Regions from separate parts of the Cocleimonas sp. KMM 6892 genome, predicted to be linked through region 1. Evidence: riboswitches for the same ligand, from Rfam matches in the RefSeq annotation. Region 1 holds a riboswitch; the other holds the start of a gene.
The links. Region 1 has a riboswitch for thiamine pyrophosphate ahead of OO007_RS17935 (TonB-dependent receptor). Riboswitches for the same ligand answer to the same signal wherever they lie in the genome.

Region 1 (7,628 bases):
AGCTGCGTTGACATAATCGCGAATATATAGAAAAACAGCGTTAGCAAGCCACCAATGGAGGCAATTCCGGGAATCACAGTGACTAAAGCGGTAGTGATTTTGCGCATTTGCGGTACTACTGATACCAAACGCAATAGTCTTAATACTCTTAAAATTCTCAGAATTTCAAATCCAGCACTGGCAGGCACTAAGGAGATAGCGACGATGAAAAAGTCGAATAAGGACCATGCGTCTTTGAAAAATGCTGATCTGTGAATATAGATTCTCAGTGAAACTTCGATGGTGAAAATGCTGATGACAAAGATGTTAAACCATTTAAAAAAACTGCCGTAATTTGCAGCCATTTGCTTCGATGTTTCAAGCCCCATGGTTATACCATTAAGGATAATCAGGCTGATAATGAAGTTCTGAAAGGTGGAGCTTTCGATGAATTTTTTAATAGAGTGATACATGTCTGCAGCGAGCTAAATGTTTAGGTGGGATTGGAACCTTACAACCTTATGTCGCTATAAGGTTCCAGAATCTAAAAGTTTCGAGGGTGCGGGTCTACTAAACTCAAAAGAGTAAGACGAAACCGATTAGAAGAGTTACTTCTCTACGATTTCTGTAGCGAGAATTTCTTCAAAACCAAGCCCAGTAAGACCATTAATAGTGCGCCATAGGTAATATAAAATCGCCATCATCATAATCATCGATGGGATCGCAATCATCGGGTAACTGTATAAAGTCAGTTGTCCGAGTTCTTCGTTAAAAGCGGTACTGCCAGAAGGGCTGGTGACGATCCATTTAGCCAGAACGTAATTCATGATTGCAGAAAAGACAAACGTTCCAGCAAACAGATAGTTAGCCTTCATCAAACGGTTTTCAAAAGCTGGCGTGCTGTTGCGTTCTTCGAGGTGTTGTTCAATTTTTTCCACATTCATTATTTTAGGATTGAACAACAGCGTTTTCACTAATGGGTAGCGCGTAAAGGTCGACGCTAATACAGCTATACCAATCACACTGGGCACAGCCGCTTCTTTAATCGCGAGCCATTTGTTATCTAATTCTAATAAACCAATGCCGCCGGTAAGAAGCACGCTGACTAAACCGAGTAGAGCGATAAAGTTAAATTTTCTGTATTTTACTAATTCGAAAATACCCCAGCCAAGTGGAAAGGCTAATGCAATGATGAGTGCGCCAGCTGCACCTAAATCGTTATCGCCACTGAATTTCATCAAAATTACAGAGGGTAAGATGATACTAACTAATAGATCAATTAAGGGGCGAGGCTTATGCTCGGGGGTATTACTCATAGTGGTTACTTTAAATTAGATTGATTATTGGTCTTATTATATAAAAATAAGGAACAGGATTAATAGTACATCCATTTATTATGGGTATAAATACGGAAAATAACAGTGAGATTATTGATTTTCTACTATTCAACGAATACTAGAAAAAGTGCCTAGCTCTTCATAAATTCCAAAATCGTTTTTTAAACAGCAAAATGAAAAGTCACTTAAAGTAGGGGGGTGACCTAAAGATTGATCTAATGACTTGAACTACATATAAGGATTTTCAGTGTTTGTTAAATCAGTTTCATCCAACGATTCTTTTAATGAATCTCGCCATTCTTTATACCCATAAATCGCCAGTATCAGATAAATACCAAACATTATAATCGTGACGTAAAAGCCCGTTTGCCAATACAGATAAATAGCTGCGGCATCTATGATTATCCAGTACAGCCAATTTTCCAGAATTTTTTGCGCCATCAACCAGGTATTGATCACAGAAAATACCATCACGGCAGAATCTAAAAAGGGGAGTCGGGTTCCGCTGCTGAGGTCGAGATAGTAACCAATGCCAATACTTAAGACACTGGCGATGACAATATACGCGATATGTTTTTGCCACCCCCATGTTTTAACTTTGAGAGTATCGTTATTATTACTGTGTTTAGTCCACAGCATAAAGCCGTAGATAGCCATCGCCATATAATAGAAATTAAGGATGGCCTGCATGGGAAGTTGGCCTTCCCAAAAGAGTACTGTATAAATCAGTGTACTGACAAATGCCGTTGGCCAGCACCAGATGGACTCTTTCGCTGCCAAAATCACATAGGCGATACCGAGAGTCGTGGCAAAAACTTCCCAGCCAGATAAGGCCAGGAAAGCTTCAACGATTGCATCTGTTGTCATAGCGATCTTCTTTTCAAGGAAACGCTATTACCAATCAACTTCTACATCCGCACGGTTAGTGCCAACAAATTTCATTACCATAGCCGAATGAGGCATCGCCGCAAAAACGTCCTTCATCTCTGCAGTAATCAATGCCATCACCGCGTCGTATTCACCATAAATCTGAGTGCTGAGTTGATTCTTTTTTACAGTGATCTTCGGGTTTGATTCTAGACCTTTAATAAACGCCAGAATAGGCTCAACGTATTCTTCTTTAAGCGGGTAAAGGCTGATATCTACTGAAATTTCCATAATGTATTCTCTTCAAGTATGAGGTTAAGTCTAGCTTAAAAGTCTAATGAAACGGTTAATCCAACAGTGCGTGGCTCGCCTTTTTGGGTGTACGTTTCAGTAATGTAACCATTGCCTGGATTGTTACCAAAGCTACCAAAACCTCTCACATCATAGTCTTTATCGGTTAGATTTCTACCCCATAATGTTGCTGTCCAATCACCTTTTTTATAACTCAAGTTAGCGTTTATCAGGCTGTAAGCTTTTGCTCTGGCGTTGTGACGATCAGAGAAGTAGAAGCCATCTTTGCCTTCAAGTGTTACACCAGCGGTTAATTTTGGCGTGATCGAGTATTCAGCACCCAGAGAATATTGGTAGTTAGGCGCGTGCGCCTGATCTCTTCCTGCCAAATCCAAGCCGTTTGCGGTACTTTGCGGGTCTGTGTATTCATCAAACTTGGCTTGTAACAGGCCTAGTGATGTCTTCAAGCGCCATTTGTCGTTCACTTTCCAGTCAAGTTCTGCTTCGATACCGTAGTTGCTGCCTTTTGCTGCATTACCAATATAGTCGGTGAAGTCGGTACTACCATCTTCACGAAGTTCAACAATAGAGCTTCTTACCTGCTGGTCTTTGCGTTTAGCGTAGAAAGCAGTAACGCGAGTGGTTAGGGCATCATCTAAGTAAGATGAGTTAACCCCGACTTCGAAATTCCACAGGTATTCTGTATCAAAATCGAGTAGATTCTCAGGCAACGTACCATCGGTATTTACACCGCCGGCTTTGTAACCACGAGAGATACTGGTGCTGGCCAAATGGTTGTCGTTGAGTTCATATTCCAGACCGAGTTTGCCGCCATGCAATGTTTCATCGACATTGATTTTGTTGTCGTTAGAATCGGTGTAATCGGCTTTCCATTTTTCTACACGCAAACCAGTGATGAGCTTAAGCTTGTCATTGATTTCAGTGTCTAATTGACCATAAAGCGCGGTGTTTTCAGTATCATACTGGCTTAGGAAATCGCTTTCTAAATAGGTGTACTTACGCGTTAGTCCTTCCTCTTTTTTGGCATGATATAAGCCTACAACCCAGTCCGTTTTATCATTGAATATACGTCCATCTTCATTAGAAAGTAGGCGTCCTTCTAGGCTGGTATTTTTGCGGTTACGTAGGTATTCATCGAAAGAACTATATGGATAAAGGTCTTCAGAGAACTGTCCAACATATCCCCAGTCTTCATCATAGCTATAACCAAGGTCTGAATCTGAGTAGCTTGCGCTGGCTTCAAGAGCCACTGAAGAGTTGATATCCAGCAATGCTTTTAAAGAGATAGCATCCGTTTTTTGCGTGTCTTTTCCTGGCTCATCACTCAATGTGGTGCGGCTATTATCAAATGTGAATGCGTCATAGCCGTTATCGATATCAAGGTGTAATACTTTTAGGTCGACGGTTAGGTCGTCATTTGCCAGCCATTTAAGGTGTCCGCGTCCGGTAAATTCATCACGGTTAGCCGTATCATCACGATCGAGGAAATCATTTTCCATGAAGCCATCTGATTGGTTGGTGTGTAATGAAAAACGCCCCAATAACTTATCTTTAATCAACGGTCCGCCAGCAGCTATTCCAAGGCTTTGCTTACCGTAGTTGCCTAAGGTTGCTTCAATCTTTCCTGAGCGTTCGTTGGTAGGTTCGGTAGAGTGAATATTGATAATACCAGCCAATGCATTTGCGCCGTATTTAGTGCCTTGTGGGCCACGAATTACTTCTATTTGATCGACATCAAACAGCGTTGCAGAACCACCACTGCGGCTGAAGTCCATACCGTCTATATACAAACCCACAGAAGGGTTGATCGGAGAAATAAACTGGCTGCGTTCACCAATACCACGAATCTGGAAATAACGAGAACGAGATGCGCCACTTGCCATATTGACGTTGGGTGCAGCATTCAAGGTGTCTTCAATATGCTGAGCGCCACGTTTGGTCAATTTTTCCTCAGTAACAACTGAAATACTCGCTGTGCTTTCTTCTAAAGTAGTAGGGCGGAAATCCGCTGTGACGGTCACTTCTTCGAGAACATCAGCGGCGTTTGCGCTAACGCCAGATAATAACGGTGCGAGAACTAGAATTGATGCGGATATGCTCGTTAATGCAAAAGAAAAACGTGCGGGCAGTTTGGCTTGTGATGGCACTTGAAATGGCATGCTGTACTCCTAAAAATAAAAATGGGGATAGGAGACATGCTTAGTAGATTCATAGCTTTAAATGACAAAGCTAGATCGAGAAAGACATTACCTATCCCTACGCTGGTATTATCCAGATCAGGTTCTTAGGGTCTTCCTCACGGAATCTCAGGTTACGTTGAATTTATTGAATTATATGATAATAAATACAACAACCACCCCCAGGCGATGGCGGTTAGTATAGTAGAGAACCTTGAAAGTGCAAGATTAAAGCTCAGGAAGCCGATATATTCATCAATATAGTCTAAAATCGCAGGGTTAAATCCATCAAAAGCCACCCCCCTACTTATAGGCGTTTTTTTGATATGCGTTTTTTTAGCTCTCGCCTAGATATTGTTTTATTACCTTATCTGCCGAATCCCCTAGCACATCCGCAGTATTTCCGATTTGGTGAATCTTTCCCTGATTGATAAATGCCGTACGCTTGGAGGCACGAAAAGCATCTGTGGGTTGATGGCTAATAAGTAGGGCGGCCATATTTTGTTCTTCAACCATCGCTTTGAGTAAATCAATGATTTCGTCTTTCATCGCTGGGCCCAGCGCCGCTAATGGCTCATCGAGCAGGAGAACGGATTGCTTTCTGACTAATGCTCTGGCTAAAGCAATACGCTGTCGCTGACCACCTGATAACTCTTTTGGACGGCGCTTATGGAAATCAGATAAGCCAACATTTTCCAGTGCATGATGAATATGCTGCTTTTCATCTTGACTGAGTTTCAATGAAGGCTGAATGCCAATAGCCACATTGGTGAACACATCAAGATGAGGGAAAAGATTGTTGTCCTGAAAAACGGTTGTGACAGGTCTTTGGTGAATTTTTAGTGGGGTGATATCCACATCATCAACAATAATGCTGCCCGAGCTTGGCGAATTAAAACCAGCAATTAAATTGAGCAAGGTCGTCTTGCCAGAACCACTCGGGCCGATAATGCTTAGAATTTCTCCCCCCTGAACATCAAGGTTGAATTGCATCTCAGCAGTATTCGCACCTTTTTCATCGTCATCGGCTGAGTGTTTTGGATAGCTGAATTTCAGATTGTCTACGGTTAACATTACATGTCCTTCTGCGTTTTACCGCTAATTATTTTTTCTAAAAGCCAGAAAGTTATGAGGCTGATAATCAGTAAAAAAGCGGCGGTCACTGCTGCTTGAGGTATCTGGTAAGCACCAAGGCGCTGGTAAAGTAATAGCGGCAGTGTGGCTGTTTCCGGGCTGCCAAATAAAGCAATAATACCTAAATCCCCCATGGTGAAAACAGTCACAAGTGCTGCAGATAAGCCCAGCGGTTTTCTTAAAAGAGGAAAGTCTAGATGTTTGAAACGCTGCCAGCCTTTTAAATTCAAGCTGTCGCAAAGTCGTTGATATTTCATTGTGTTTTGTCTGATTTCTGGCCCTAGCGTGCGAATGATAAAGGGAATGCCGAGTAAGCCATTAAGAAGAATGACGATCAAAATCGCCCAATCAAAAACATTGATAAAGTCAGCCAATAGAATAAACAGACCCGTACCGATCACTAATGGTGGCACCACGAAAATAATAGAACCAGAAAGCAATAACCGTTGTGAAAGTTTGTTTTTATTTTGATAGCTTGCTCGAGCACTAGCATTAAGTAAAAACCAGGATAGCACCAGTGAAATAGTTGCTGCACTCAAACCAATTAATAAACTGAATGCAGTCGCCTTCCACAGATTTCTTTCACTGAGTACGCTGATGATTGGGCCTCTTGCTGCATCGATAAAAATAGCGAGAAGAGGGGTACTGACAAACAATATTGCGAATACGATAAACGTGATTTGTAGTATTTTATCTAACTTGCCAGTTTCGGATTGGTGCTTGGCATTTTTGATATTTAGGTCGGGTTCTACATCCGGTATTTTGTTGAAACGAGAAGCAATGGTGGCTACTAGAATCGAAAGCCCGAGTTGTAATAATGCTAAAACAATAGCTTGGGCAGGATCAAAATCAAATCGTAAAGACTGGTAAATGGCGACTTCTAAGGTGGTGCTCTTAGGACCACCACCGAGGGTTAACACGACGGCAAAACTTGTTAAGCACAACATGAAAACTAATAGCGCAACACTGGGTAAACTCTCGCGTAACGCAGGCCATTCGATATGTTTCCATTGCTGGAAGCTATTAAATTTTAATTGTGAAGCGATACGCCAATGCTGTTCAGGAATTTGATTCCAGACAGGCAAGAATAAACGTACAGCGAGCGGTAAATTGAAAAACACATGAGCCAGTAAAATCCCCAAAAGTCCATATAGGTTTGAGCCAATAGGTAGCCAGCCGGATTTTCCGTAAACTGTAATGATTCCAATGACTGCAACAACGGCTGGAACGATTAAAGGCAGCCCAAATAAACTAAGAAAGAAAGAGCGTAAGGGGAAGTTTGGATAACGCGCAAAAGCTCGGGATACGATGATCGCCAAAGCGATGCTTAGCAGTGTCGAGAGGAGTGCTTGCCATAAGCTGAAAAATAAAACTCGGCGAATATAGCTGCTGTTCCATATCTCACTCAAGCTCGCTGTTTGCTCGCCGGAAAGCGTGCCGCTAGCCAAAAACAGACTAAATAAAGGCACCGTGATAAAAGCAATGACCAACAGCGCAACAAAGATTCCGGCTTTCATGGTTTGTATCGATTATCTAACTGGATAATTTATTGAGCTAAAGCATTCAACCATTCACTAACCCATGCTTTACGGTTTTTATTCACCTCATCGCTTGAGAAAATAAGGGCTGGTTCTGGATCAATAAGGGTATTAAATGCTTCTGGTAATTCAGATTTGGCCAGTGCAGCGGGATACATCCAATTCGTTGTTGGAATGATTTTCTGGAATGTTTCGCCTTGAATAAAGCTCAGGAACTTCTTTGCCAGTAATTTGTTTTTACTCGCAGCGATCATTCCGGCTACTTCAATTTGCTGGTAATGACC
Region 2 (7,628 bases), on a different contig from region 1:
ACGAACTGATCGAAGCTGTTTTAAATCTGCTCGCGCACCGTTGCCACGGCAGTCAAAAACGTAATCAAAAACACAATCGTTAAACCCATCGATGATTCCATAATTGGCAGATTCATCTAAGTTGATTTCTAATGACTCATGCCATTCAATCGCACTTGATTGGTCAAAATAATCATTTAATGCAGGGTAAAGTGTCTGGTTATTGATCACCCCTTCTTCAGGGAAAAATAGACCTTTACTAAAATTATGCGCTAATTCTGGCTCAAGCTTATGCAAGTGTTGTTGGTCTAATGCCTGCACATGTTTTTCGTCAATCATGGCGTTAGCCTTAACCTGAAACCGTTGCCAGCTAGCGTCGTCTTGAGTGTGCGAAACCACTAACGTTCCTTGCTGATTGAAACTCACTTTCTGATGGGTTGTACTCTCTAATTCAACTAACCATTTCGCCCATAACTCATAAGACCTAACGCCTAAATGTTGCGTAATGGCTTCGGTTGTAACTGCTTCTGTAAAAGGAGCAATCATTGCTGCGGCAACTAGACCTGTGCCTTTATGATGGCGATCATGTTGGTCGATCAGGGTAATTTCTATATCCTGATTACATTCATTTAGCCGCCATGCCAATACACGACCTGCTAAACCCGCACCAATAATTGCTATTTTCATCTAAACGTTTAAACCTTAGGAATAGAGTTTGATAATTTGGGATTAGCTATTAGCTTCATTAAAATCGGGCTTGTAAATTTCACTGCCCAATTTAACAAATTCAATCGACTTTTCCTGCATCCCTACTGCCGCAGCTTCCTGCTGTTTTGCATACTCACTGCCTGTTCCGTATTGATCACGTACCTCTTGTGTGATCTTCATCGAACAGAACTTGGGTCCACACATAGAGCAGAAATGTGCCACTTTAGCGGACTCTTTAGGCAGGGTTGCATCGTGATAAGCGCGTGCAGTATCAGGGTCTAAACCGATATTGAACTGATCTTCCCAGCGGAATTCGAAACGCGCTTTAGACATCGCATCATCACGCACTTGTGAGTTTGGATGCCCTTTAGCTAAATCAGCCGCATGAGCTGCAATCTTGTAGGTGATAATCCCGGTTTTAACATCATCTTTATTGGGCAGTCCTAAATGCTCTTTAGGCGTCACGTAACACAACATCGCTGTGCCGTACCAACCGATTTGAGCCGCACCGATACCCGATGTGATGTGATCGTAACCCGGCGCAATATCAGTCACTAAAGGACCTAAGGTGTAAAAAGGCGCTTCGTAACAGTGATGCAGTTGCTCATCCATATTCGCTTTGATTTTATCCATAGGTACATGACCTGGGCCTTCGATCATCACTTGAACATCATGTTTCCACGCCTTTTGGGTCAGTTCACCCAGCGTTTTTAACTCGCCAAACTGGGCTGCATCGTTTGCATCAGCGATAGAACCGGGGCGTAAACCATCACCCAGCGAAAACGTTACATCATAGGCTTTCATGATTTCACAGATGTCGTCAAAGTGTGTGTAAAGGAAGTTTTCTTTGTGATGCGCCAAACACCATTTAGCCATGATAGAACCACCACGAGAAACGATGCCAGTCACACGATTAGCCGTTAATGGAACGTATTCAAGCAACACACCTGCGTGAATTGTAAAGTAGCTGACGCCCTGCTCCGCTTGCTCGATAAGTGTGTCGCGGAATAATTCCCAAGTCAGGTCTTCTGCAATCCCTTTTACTTTTTCCAAAGCCTGGTAGATTGGCACTGTACCTATAGGAACGGGAGAATTACGGATGATCCATTCGCGCGTTTCGTGAATATTTTTACCGGTCGATAAATCCATCACGGTATCGCCACCCCAACGGGTAGACCACACCATCTTCTCAACTTCTTCATCGATCGATGAGCCTAATGCGGAGTTACCGATATTCGCGTTGATTTTCACCAAAAAATTACGACCAATAATCATTGGCTCTAATTCTGGGTGGTTGATATTCATCGGCATAACCGCACGCCCTTCTGCAATCTCTTTGCGCACGAATTCAGCCGTGATTTCTTTAGGCAATCCTTTTGCTGTCAATTCGGCAATTTGATCTTGCGGGATTGATGCACGCCCCAGATTTTCACGAATCGCAATGTACTCCATTTCCGGAGTAATGATGCCTTGACGAGCGTAATGCATCTGCGATACGTTTTTGCCTTCTGCGGCAATACGTGGTTTTGGCTTGTTTTCAAAAGGCTCGATATCAAGCTCATCGATCAAACGTTGATTGGTAAAATCTGAACTGAAGTTTTCTAATTGCACCGTATCGTTGCGCGCATCTATCCAGTCTTTGCGAAACTTTGGTAAGCCTTTATTAAGATCAATATCAATCGAAGGATCGGTATAGGGACCCGATGTATCGTAAACACGAACCGGCTCATTTTCCTCATATTCTGCAGTATCGCCTGAACCACGCAATAAGGTCGGGCTCAACTCGATATGACGCATAGCGACTTTAAAGGTATTTGCTTCGTTGCTTACATAGATTTTTTTAGAACCAGAGAGTGGTTCACGAGTGACACTAGTGACAATACTAGCGGGTATAGCTTTCGCAGATTTAAGCATTCTTCCTCCAACAGTTTAATTAAAAAATTACCTGTCGGATTAGAAATTCACTGCCAATTTGGTAGTTGAAAATACTATCTTCTTGTTTCCTACGACGGTATGAACCGTATCAGGTGCAACGGGTAAAAATCTCAGCTCATCCCTTCATTATATTTCCCGTAAAGACGGAAAAATAATCATAAAGGGGTGAACACCCCGACAAGTGATACGGACATTAACAGCTCATATAAACCTCTGTCAAACTAATTATTGGGACAAATAATCTCATTTAGTGAAAAATAAGTCGTTTTTCTTAGAATAATTCTTATTTCTTATTACTTATATGTTTGATTTTATTACAACTAAAAAGAGAGGCTATATTTTGAAAAAGCCGATAAGATGTGTGTAATTAATTGCTGGTTGCGAAAAAAAATTTATGAGTAATTCCAGAGATTCAGAGTCAAAGTCCACATTAAAAAAACACAGTGAAATTCCGCGAACACTGGGTTTTCTTATCGCATTCGTTGGTGTGTTTTTTCTTGTCGCTACCGTTTTCAGTTTAATAACTATTGTGGTTTTACAAGCCGCTTCTGGAGATACTGGCCCGCTTTCATCCAAAGACAAATACACTATAGCGCTCTCTATCACTTCCCTGCTTACTGCCTTAGGAGCGCTTTATATCGGGATTAAACTGATAAAAAAATTAGACAGTGGTCGCAAGCTGTTTAATATTTTTGGCCTTATCGTAATTGCTTTAGCCTGGGTCAAGTTCATGTACAAACAAAATGCGATAGAAAAAAGTTTTGCCAATATGCCGGCTGAGCTTGCGGCAAATGCCAAACAGATAGAACTCGGTGATACCTTGACTGTATTTATTCTGCCGGTAATTTTGATTGTGGTGGCGTTATTATTGAATTTACCAAGGTCTAAAGCATCGCTGAAGTAAGTGTTTGAAACATATATTTAAGCGCATAGTAAAAATGGCACCCCCCACCTTTGAGGCCTTTTTTTGGGGGGGTAATTAGCTAACGAGTGAATCGTTCAGGGGTTTGAGTTTGGATTTGGATTTGGATTTGGATTGGATTTTGAAGTAGAAGTAAGCGCATCAATCAAAAACCTGACTGATACCCACCAAGGCAGGATGTTCAGACTTGATGACAAAGACTGGAATATCTTTTAAGTAATCCTTAAAACGGCCTTTGGATTCAAAACGCTCTCTAAAGAGAGAATTGTCAAAATAGCTGCCAAGCTTCGGAATTATCCCTCCACCGATATAAATGCCCCCTTTGGCTCCCAATGTTAAGGCAAGATTTCCTGCCACTACACCGAGTAACGCGCAGAAGACTTCCAACGTTTCCTCGCACTGTTTATTCGTTTGATCAAGCGCATATTGGGAGATATCTTTCGGGGTTAAATCCGGTTTTGCATCTACTTGGTCAAGCTCACAGATAGCCAGATAGAGGCGTTGTAAGCCGCTACCGGAAATCAATCGTTCTGCAGATACATGCTGAAATTCCTTCCAACACGTTTCTAGTATCTGACACTCACGTTGAGTCGTTGGACTTAAGCTTACGTGCCCACCTTCTCCCGCTAATGGTAGCCATTCTTCACCCGAAAATATTAACCCCGCAACACCAAGACCCGTACCAGGACCTAGAATACCAATTGGCGCATCCTGTTTGATTTCGCCGCTGCCTATTTGATGGCAATCTTCACGCGCTAAATGTGGAATCGACAGAGCCAGTGCTTCAAAATCATTCTTGAAGACTAAAGAATCGAGGGATAAGTCTTGCCGTGTTTGTTCAATCGAAAAGTCCCAATCGTGGTTTGTCATTTTAATACGATCACCATCAATAGGATTAGCAATGGCAATCGCTGCTTCGAGTACTTGAGGGTTGTTAACCTGCTGTAAATAATCCTTATAAGCTGATGCGAAATCAGGATAATCACCGACTGCCAACACCTTTTCATTTTGAATAAACTTATTACTGGTTAGCAATGCAAAACGTGCATTGGTGCCACCGATATCGGCAATCACTCGCTTATTTGCGGGGAGCTTAGACTTTGCTTTTGCATTCATATTTCAAGATCCATAGCTTTACTCTTTACAACTAAAACAACTAAAACAACTAAAACAACTAAAACAATTAACAACTAACAACTAACAACAAATGACACCCCCCTACTTTGGGGCTGTTTTTTTTATTGGGAAGTGTCGACAGGGTATTCTTCGGTAAAACTCTACCGACATTTCCGTCACATTAATTCTAAAAATTTGCTCAGCGTTTACTTACTGCTTTAACAAAGCTGAACAACAGAATTTTCACCATCAATGCCATTAGGAATATATTTATCAGCTTCCCAATCATTTTCCCAAACACCTTGATCGTTTAGATAACGAAATTGATACTCAGGCTTAGCTACATCCAGTTCTACAGTTTGTGTGAAATCACCACTTTTAAGGCGCTTCATCGGTGTTGCTTTGTTATCCCATTGGTTAAACTCACCAACGAGATACATCTTTTCAGCAGAATTAGCTGCATCTTTTCCAACACGAAATGTCACTTTACACACTGGCCGTGACTTCAGAAATTGTTTTTTGATACTCACAATTAACTCCATTTAATTAGATTAAAAAATAAACACTAACTAATGACAATATTAGCTACTTGATTTCAAGAGCGTCTAATTTCCAGATATCTCTATTGTAATCCTGCATGGTTCTATCGGTTGAGAAGAATCCACTGCAAGCGGTATTCATTACACTCATGCGTCCCCATTTTTCCTGATCCTGCCACGTTTTAGCGACTTCATTTTGCGCATCTATATAGCTTCTAAAATCAGCGAACGTCACCCATGGGTCATTACGATTATATAAACTCTGGATAATACTGTCGAAAATTCCTGGCTCATTGGCATTGAAATGCGCAGACTGAAGTAATTCCATCACTGCCTTCAAATCCTGATCCTGGTTGATATAGTGCATAGGATCATAATTGCCTTGCAAGTCTTGTACTTCATTGGCTTTTAGACCAAACAAGAAGAAGTTTTCCTCGCCCACCTCATTAATTATTTCGATATTAGCGCCATCATAAGTGCCTATGGTCAATGCGCCATTCATCATGAATTTCATATTGCCAGTACCAGAAGCTTCTTTACCGGCGGTAGATATTTGCTCCGACAAGTCAGCAGCAGGTGCAATGACTTCCATGGCGGTGACACCATAATTCGGGAAGAAAACCAGCTTTAACTTATCACCCACATCAGGGTCAGAGTTGATCACTTCAGCAATGTTATTGGTAAGCTTGATAATATCCTTAGCCAGGATATATCCCGGTGCAGCTTTGCCACCAATGAGTACACAGCGATTTGCCCAGTTTTCGGTATTGCCCTGCTTTATTTGAATATACAGATGAATCACATGCAGTAAATTCAATAGTTGTCGTTTGTATTCATGGATACGTTTCACCTGAATATCAAACAATGAATCGGTATTAAATTTTACGCCGCAGAGCTGTTCGACTAAATCTGCCAGGCGTTGCTTATTGGATTGTTTTACCTGTTTAAATGCTTTGGCAAACGTTTTCTGTTTGGCTGCTGAAAGCTTTTTAATCTCGCTAATGTGCGAGAGATCGGTAATCCAGTCTTCGCCAATGTGGCTAGAAATTAATTCTGTCATTTCAGGGTTCGCGTGTGCTATCCAGCGTCTAGGCGTTACACCATTGGTTTTATTGGTAAATTTATCAGGCCATAATTCGTAAAAATCATGGAACAAACCTTCGCACAATAACTGTGAATGCAGTGCTGCAACACCATTTACCGAGAAACTTCCGACAATAGCTAGGTTAGCCATACGAACCTGTTTGTAGGGACCTTCTTCTATGATCGACATTCTTGCATGGCGTTCGGTATTACCCGGCCATTTCTGTTGCACAACGCGCATGAAGCGCGCATTGATTTCATAAATAATTTCCAATAATCGCGGCAACAGACTTTCAAACAAATGTACTGGCCACTTTTCAAGCGCTTCTGGCAATAACGTATGATTGGTATACGCCATGGTTTTAGTGGTGATGCTCCATGCGTCATCCCAGTTTAAGCACTTCTTATCCATTAGTATGCGCATCATTTCTGCCACTGAAATGGTTGGGTGTGTGTCATTCATCTGAAACACATTTTGTGCGACAAAATTTTCATAATTATTGCCGTGAATTGTCTCCCATTGACGGAAAACATCTTGAAGACTGGCTGAAGCCAGGAAGTATTGCTGTTTTAAGCGCAATTCTTTACCGTTTTCACTGGAATCATTCGGGTATAAAACCATCGTGATGTTTTCGGCATTGTTTTTTGCCGCCACCGCATCGGTGTAACTACCCGCATTAAATTCTTCAAGATCGAATTCATCCGTCGCAGAAGACTTCCATAAGCGCAAGGTATTAACGGTTTTGTTTTTATAACCAGAAATGGGCACATCAAAAGGAATCGCGAGCACATCATTGGTTTCTACCCAGCGAGCGTGCAGATCATTATGCTCGTCACGATAAAACTCGGTATGACCCCCAAACTTTACGGTTTGCGTATATTCTGGGCGTTCCAGCTCCCAGGGATTACCGTCTCGTAACCAGTGATCAGGTCTCTCTTCTTGGCGACCATCGACAATGGCTTGTTTAAACATGCCGTATTCGTAACGAATACCATAACCTAAAACGGGTAATTGCAAGGTTGCACAGCTATCCATAAAACACGCAGCCAGACGACCTAAGCCGCCGTTACCTAAGCCTGCATCGGGTTCGATTGATTCAACGTCTTCTAGCTGCAAACAGAATTTTTCCATCGCTTCTCTGGAGGTTTCGGTCGCATCCAGATTGAGTAGATGGTTGCCTAGGGCTCTGCCCATGAGAAATTCCAATGACAGATAATAAGCGCGCCTGACATTTGGCTGGCGATAGGCTTCCCAGGTTTTGTACCAATTGGCGACAACCCTGTCTCGTAAGGTAAACGACAGTGCTTCATAAAAATAAAATGAGTGGCAACCTTGAGTACGACCA

Region 2: it holds a riboswitch for thiamine pyrophosphate, as region 1 does, so the genes downstream of both, thiC (phosphomethylpyrimidine synthase ThiC) here and OO007_RS17935 (TonB-dependent receptor) in region 1, are expected to answer to the same signal.

Annotation. Positions count from the first base shown of each region.
Region 1 covers NZ_JAPFBV010000007.1:72,479-80,106, reverse strand. The annotation lists gene OO007_RS17955 (ion transporter) at 1-452, opposite strand, end outside; gene OO007_RS17950 (VC0807 family protein) at 588-1,295, opposite strand; gene pnuC (nicotinamide riboside transporter PnuC) at 1,545-2,183, opposite strand; gene OO007_RS17940 (YkoF family thiamine/hydroxymethylpyrimidine-binding protein) at 2,211-2,474, opposite strand; gene OO007_RS17935 (TonB-dependent receptor) at 2,510-4,654, opposite strand; TPP riboswitch at 4,731-4,866, opposite strand; gene OO007_RS17930 (thiamine ABC transporter ATP-binding protein) at 5,009-5,746, opposite strand; gene thiP (thiamine/thiamine pyrophosphate ABC transporter permease) at 5,746-7,323, opposite strand; gene thiB (thiamine ABC transporter substrate binding subunit) at 7,353-7,628, opposite strand, start outside.
Region 2 covers NZ_JAPFBV010000006.1:69,199-76,826, reverse strand. The annotation lists gene OO007_RS16080 (FAD-dependent oxidoreductase) at 1-666, opposite strand, end outside; gene thiC (phosphomethylpyrimidine synthase ThiC) at 709-2,601, opposite strand; TPP riboswitch at 2,671-2,809, opposite strand; gene OO007_RS16070 (hypothetical protein) at 3,017-3,526, shown strand; gene OO007_RS16065 (glucokinase) at 3,686-4,660, opposite strand; gene OO007_RS16060 (isoamylase early set domain-containing protein) at 4,879-5,190, opposite strand; gene OO007_RS16055 (glycogen/starch/alpha-glucan phosphorylase) at 5,246-7,628, opposite strand, start outside.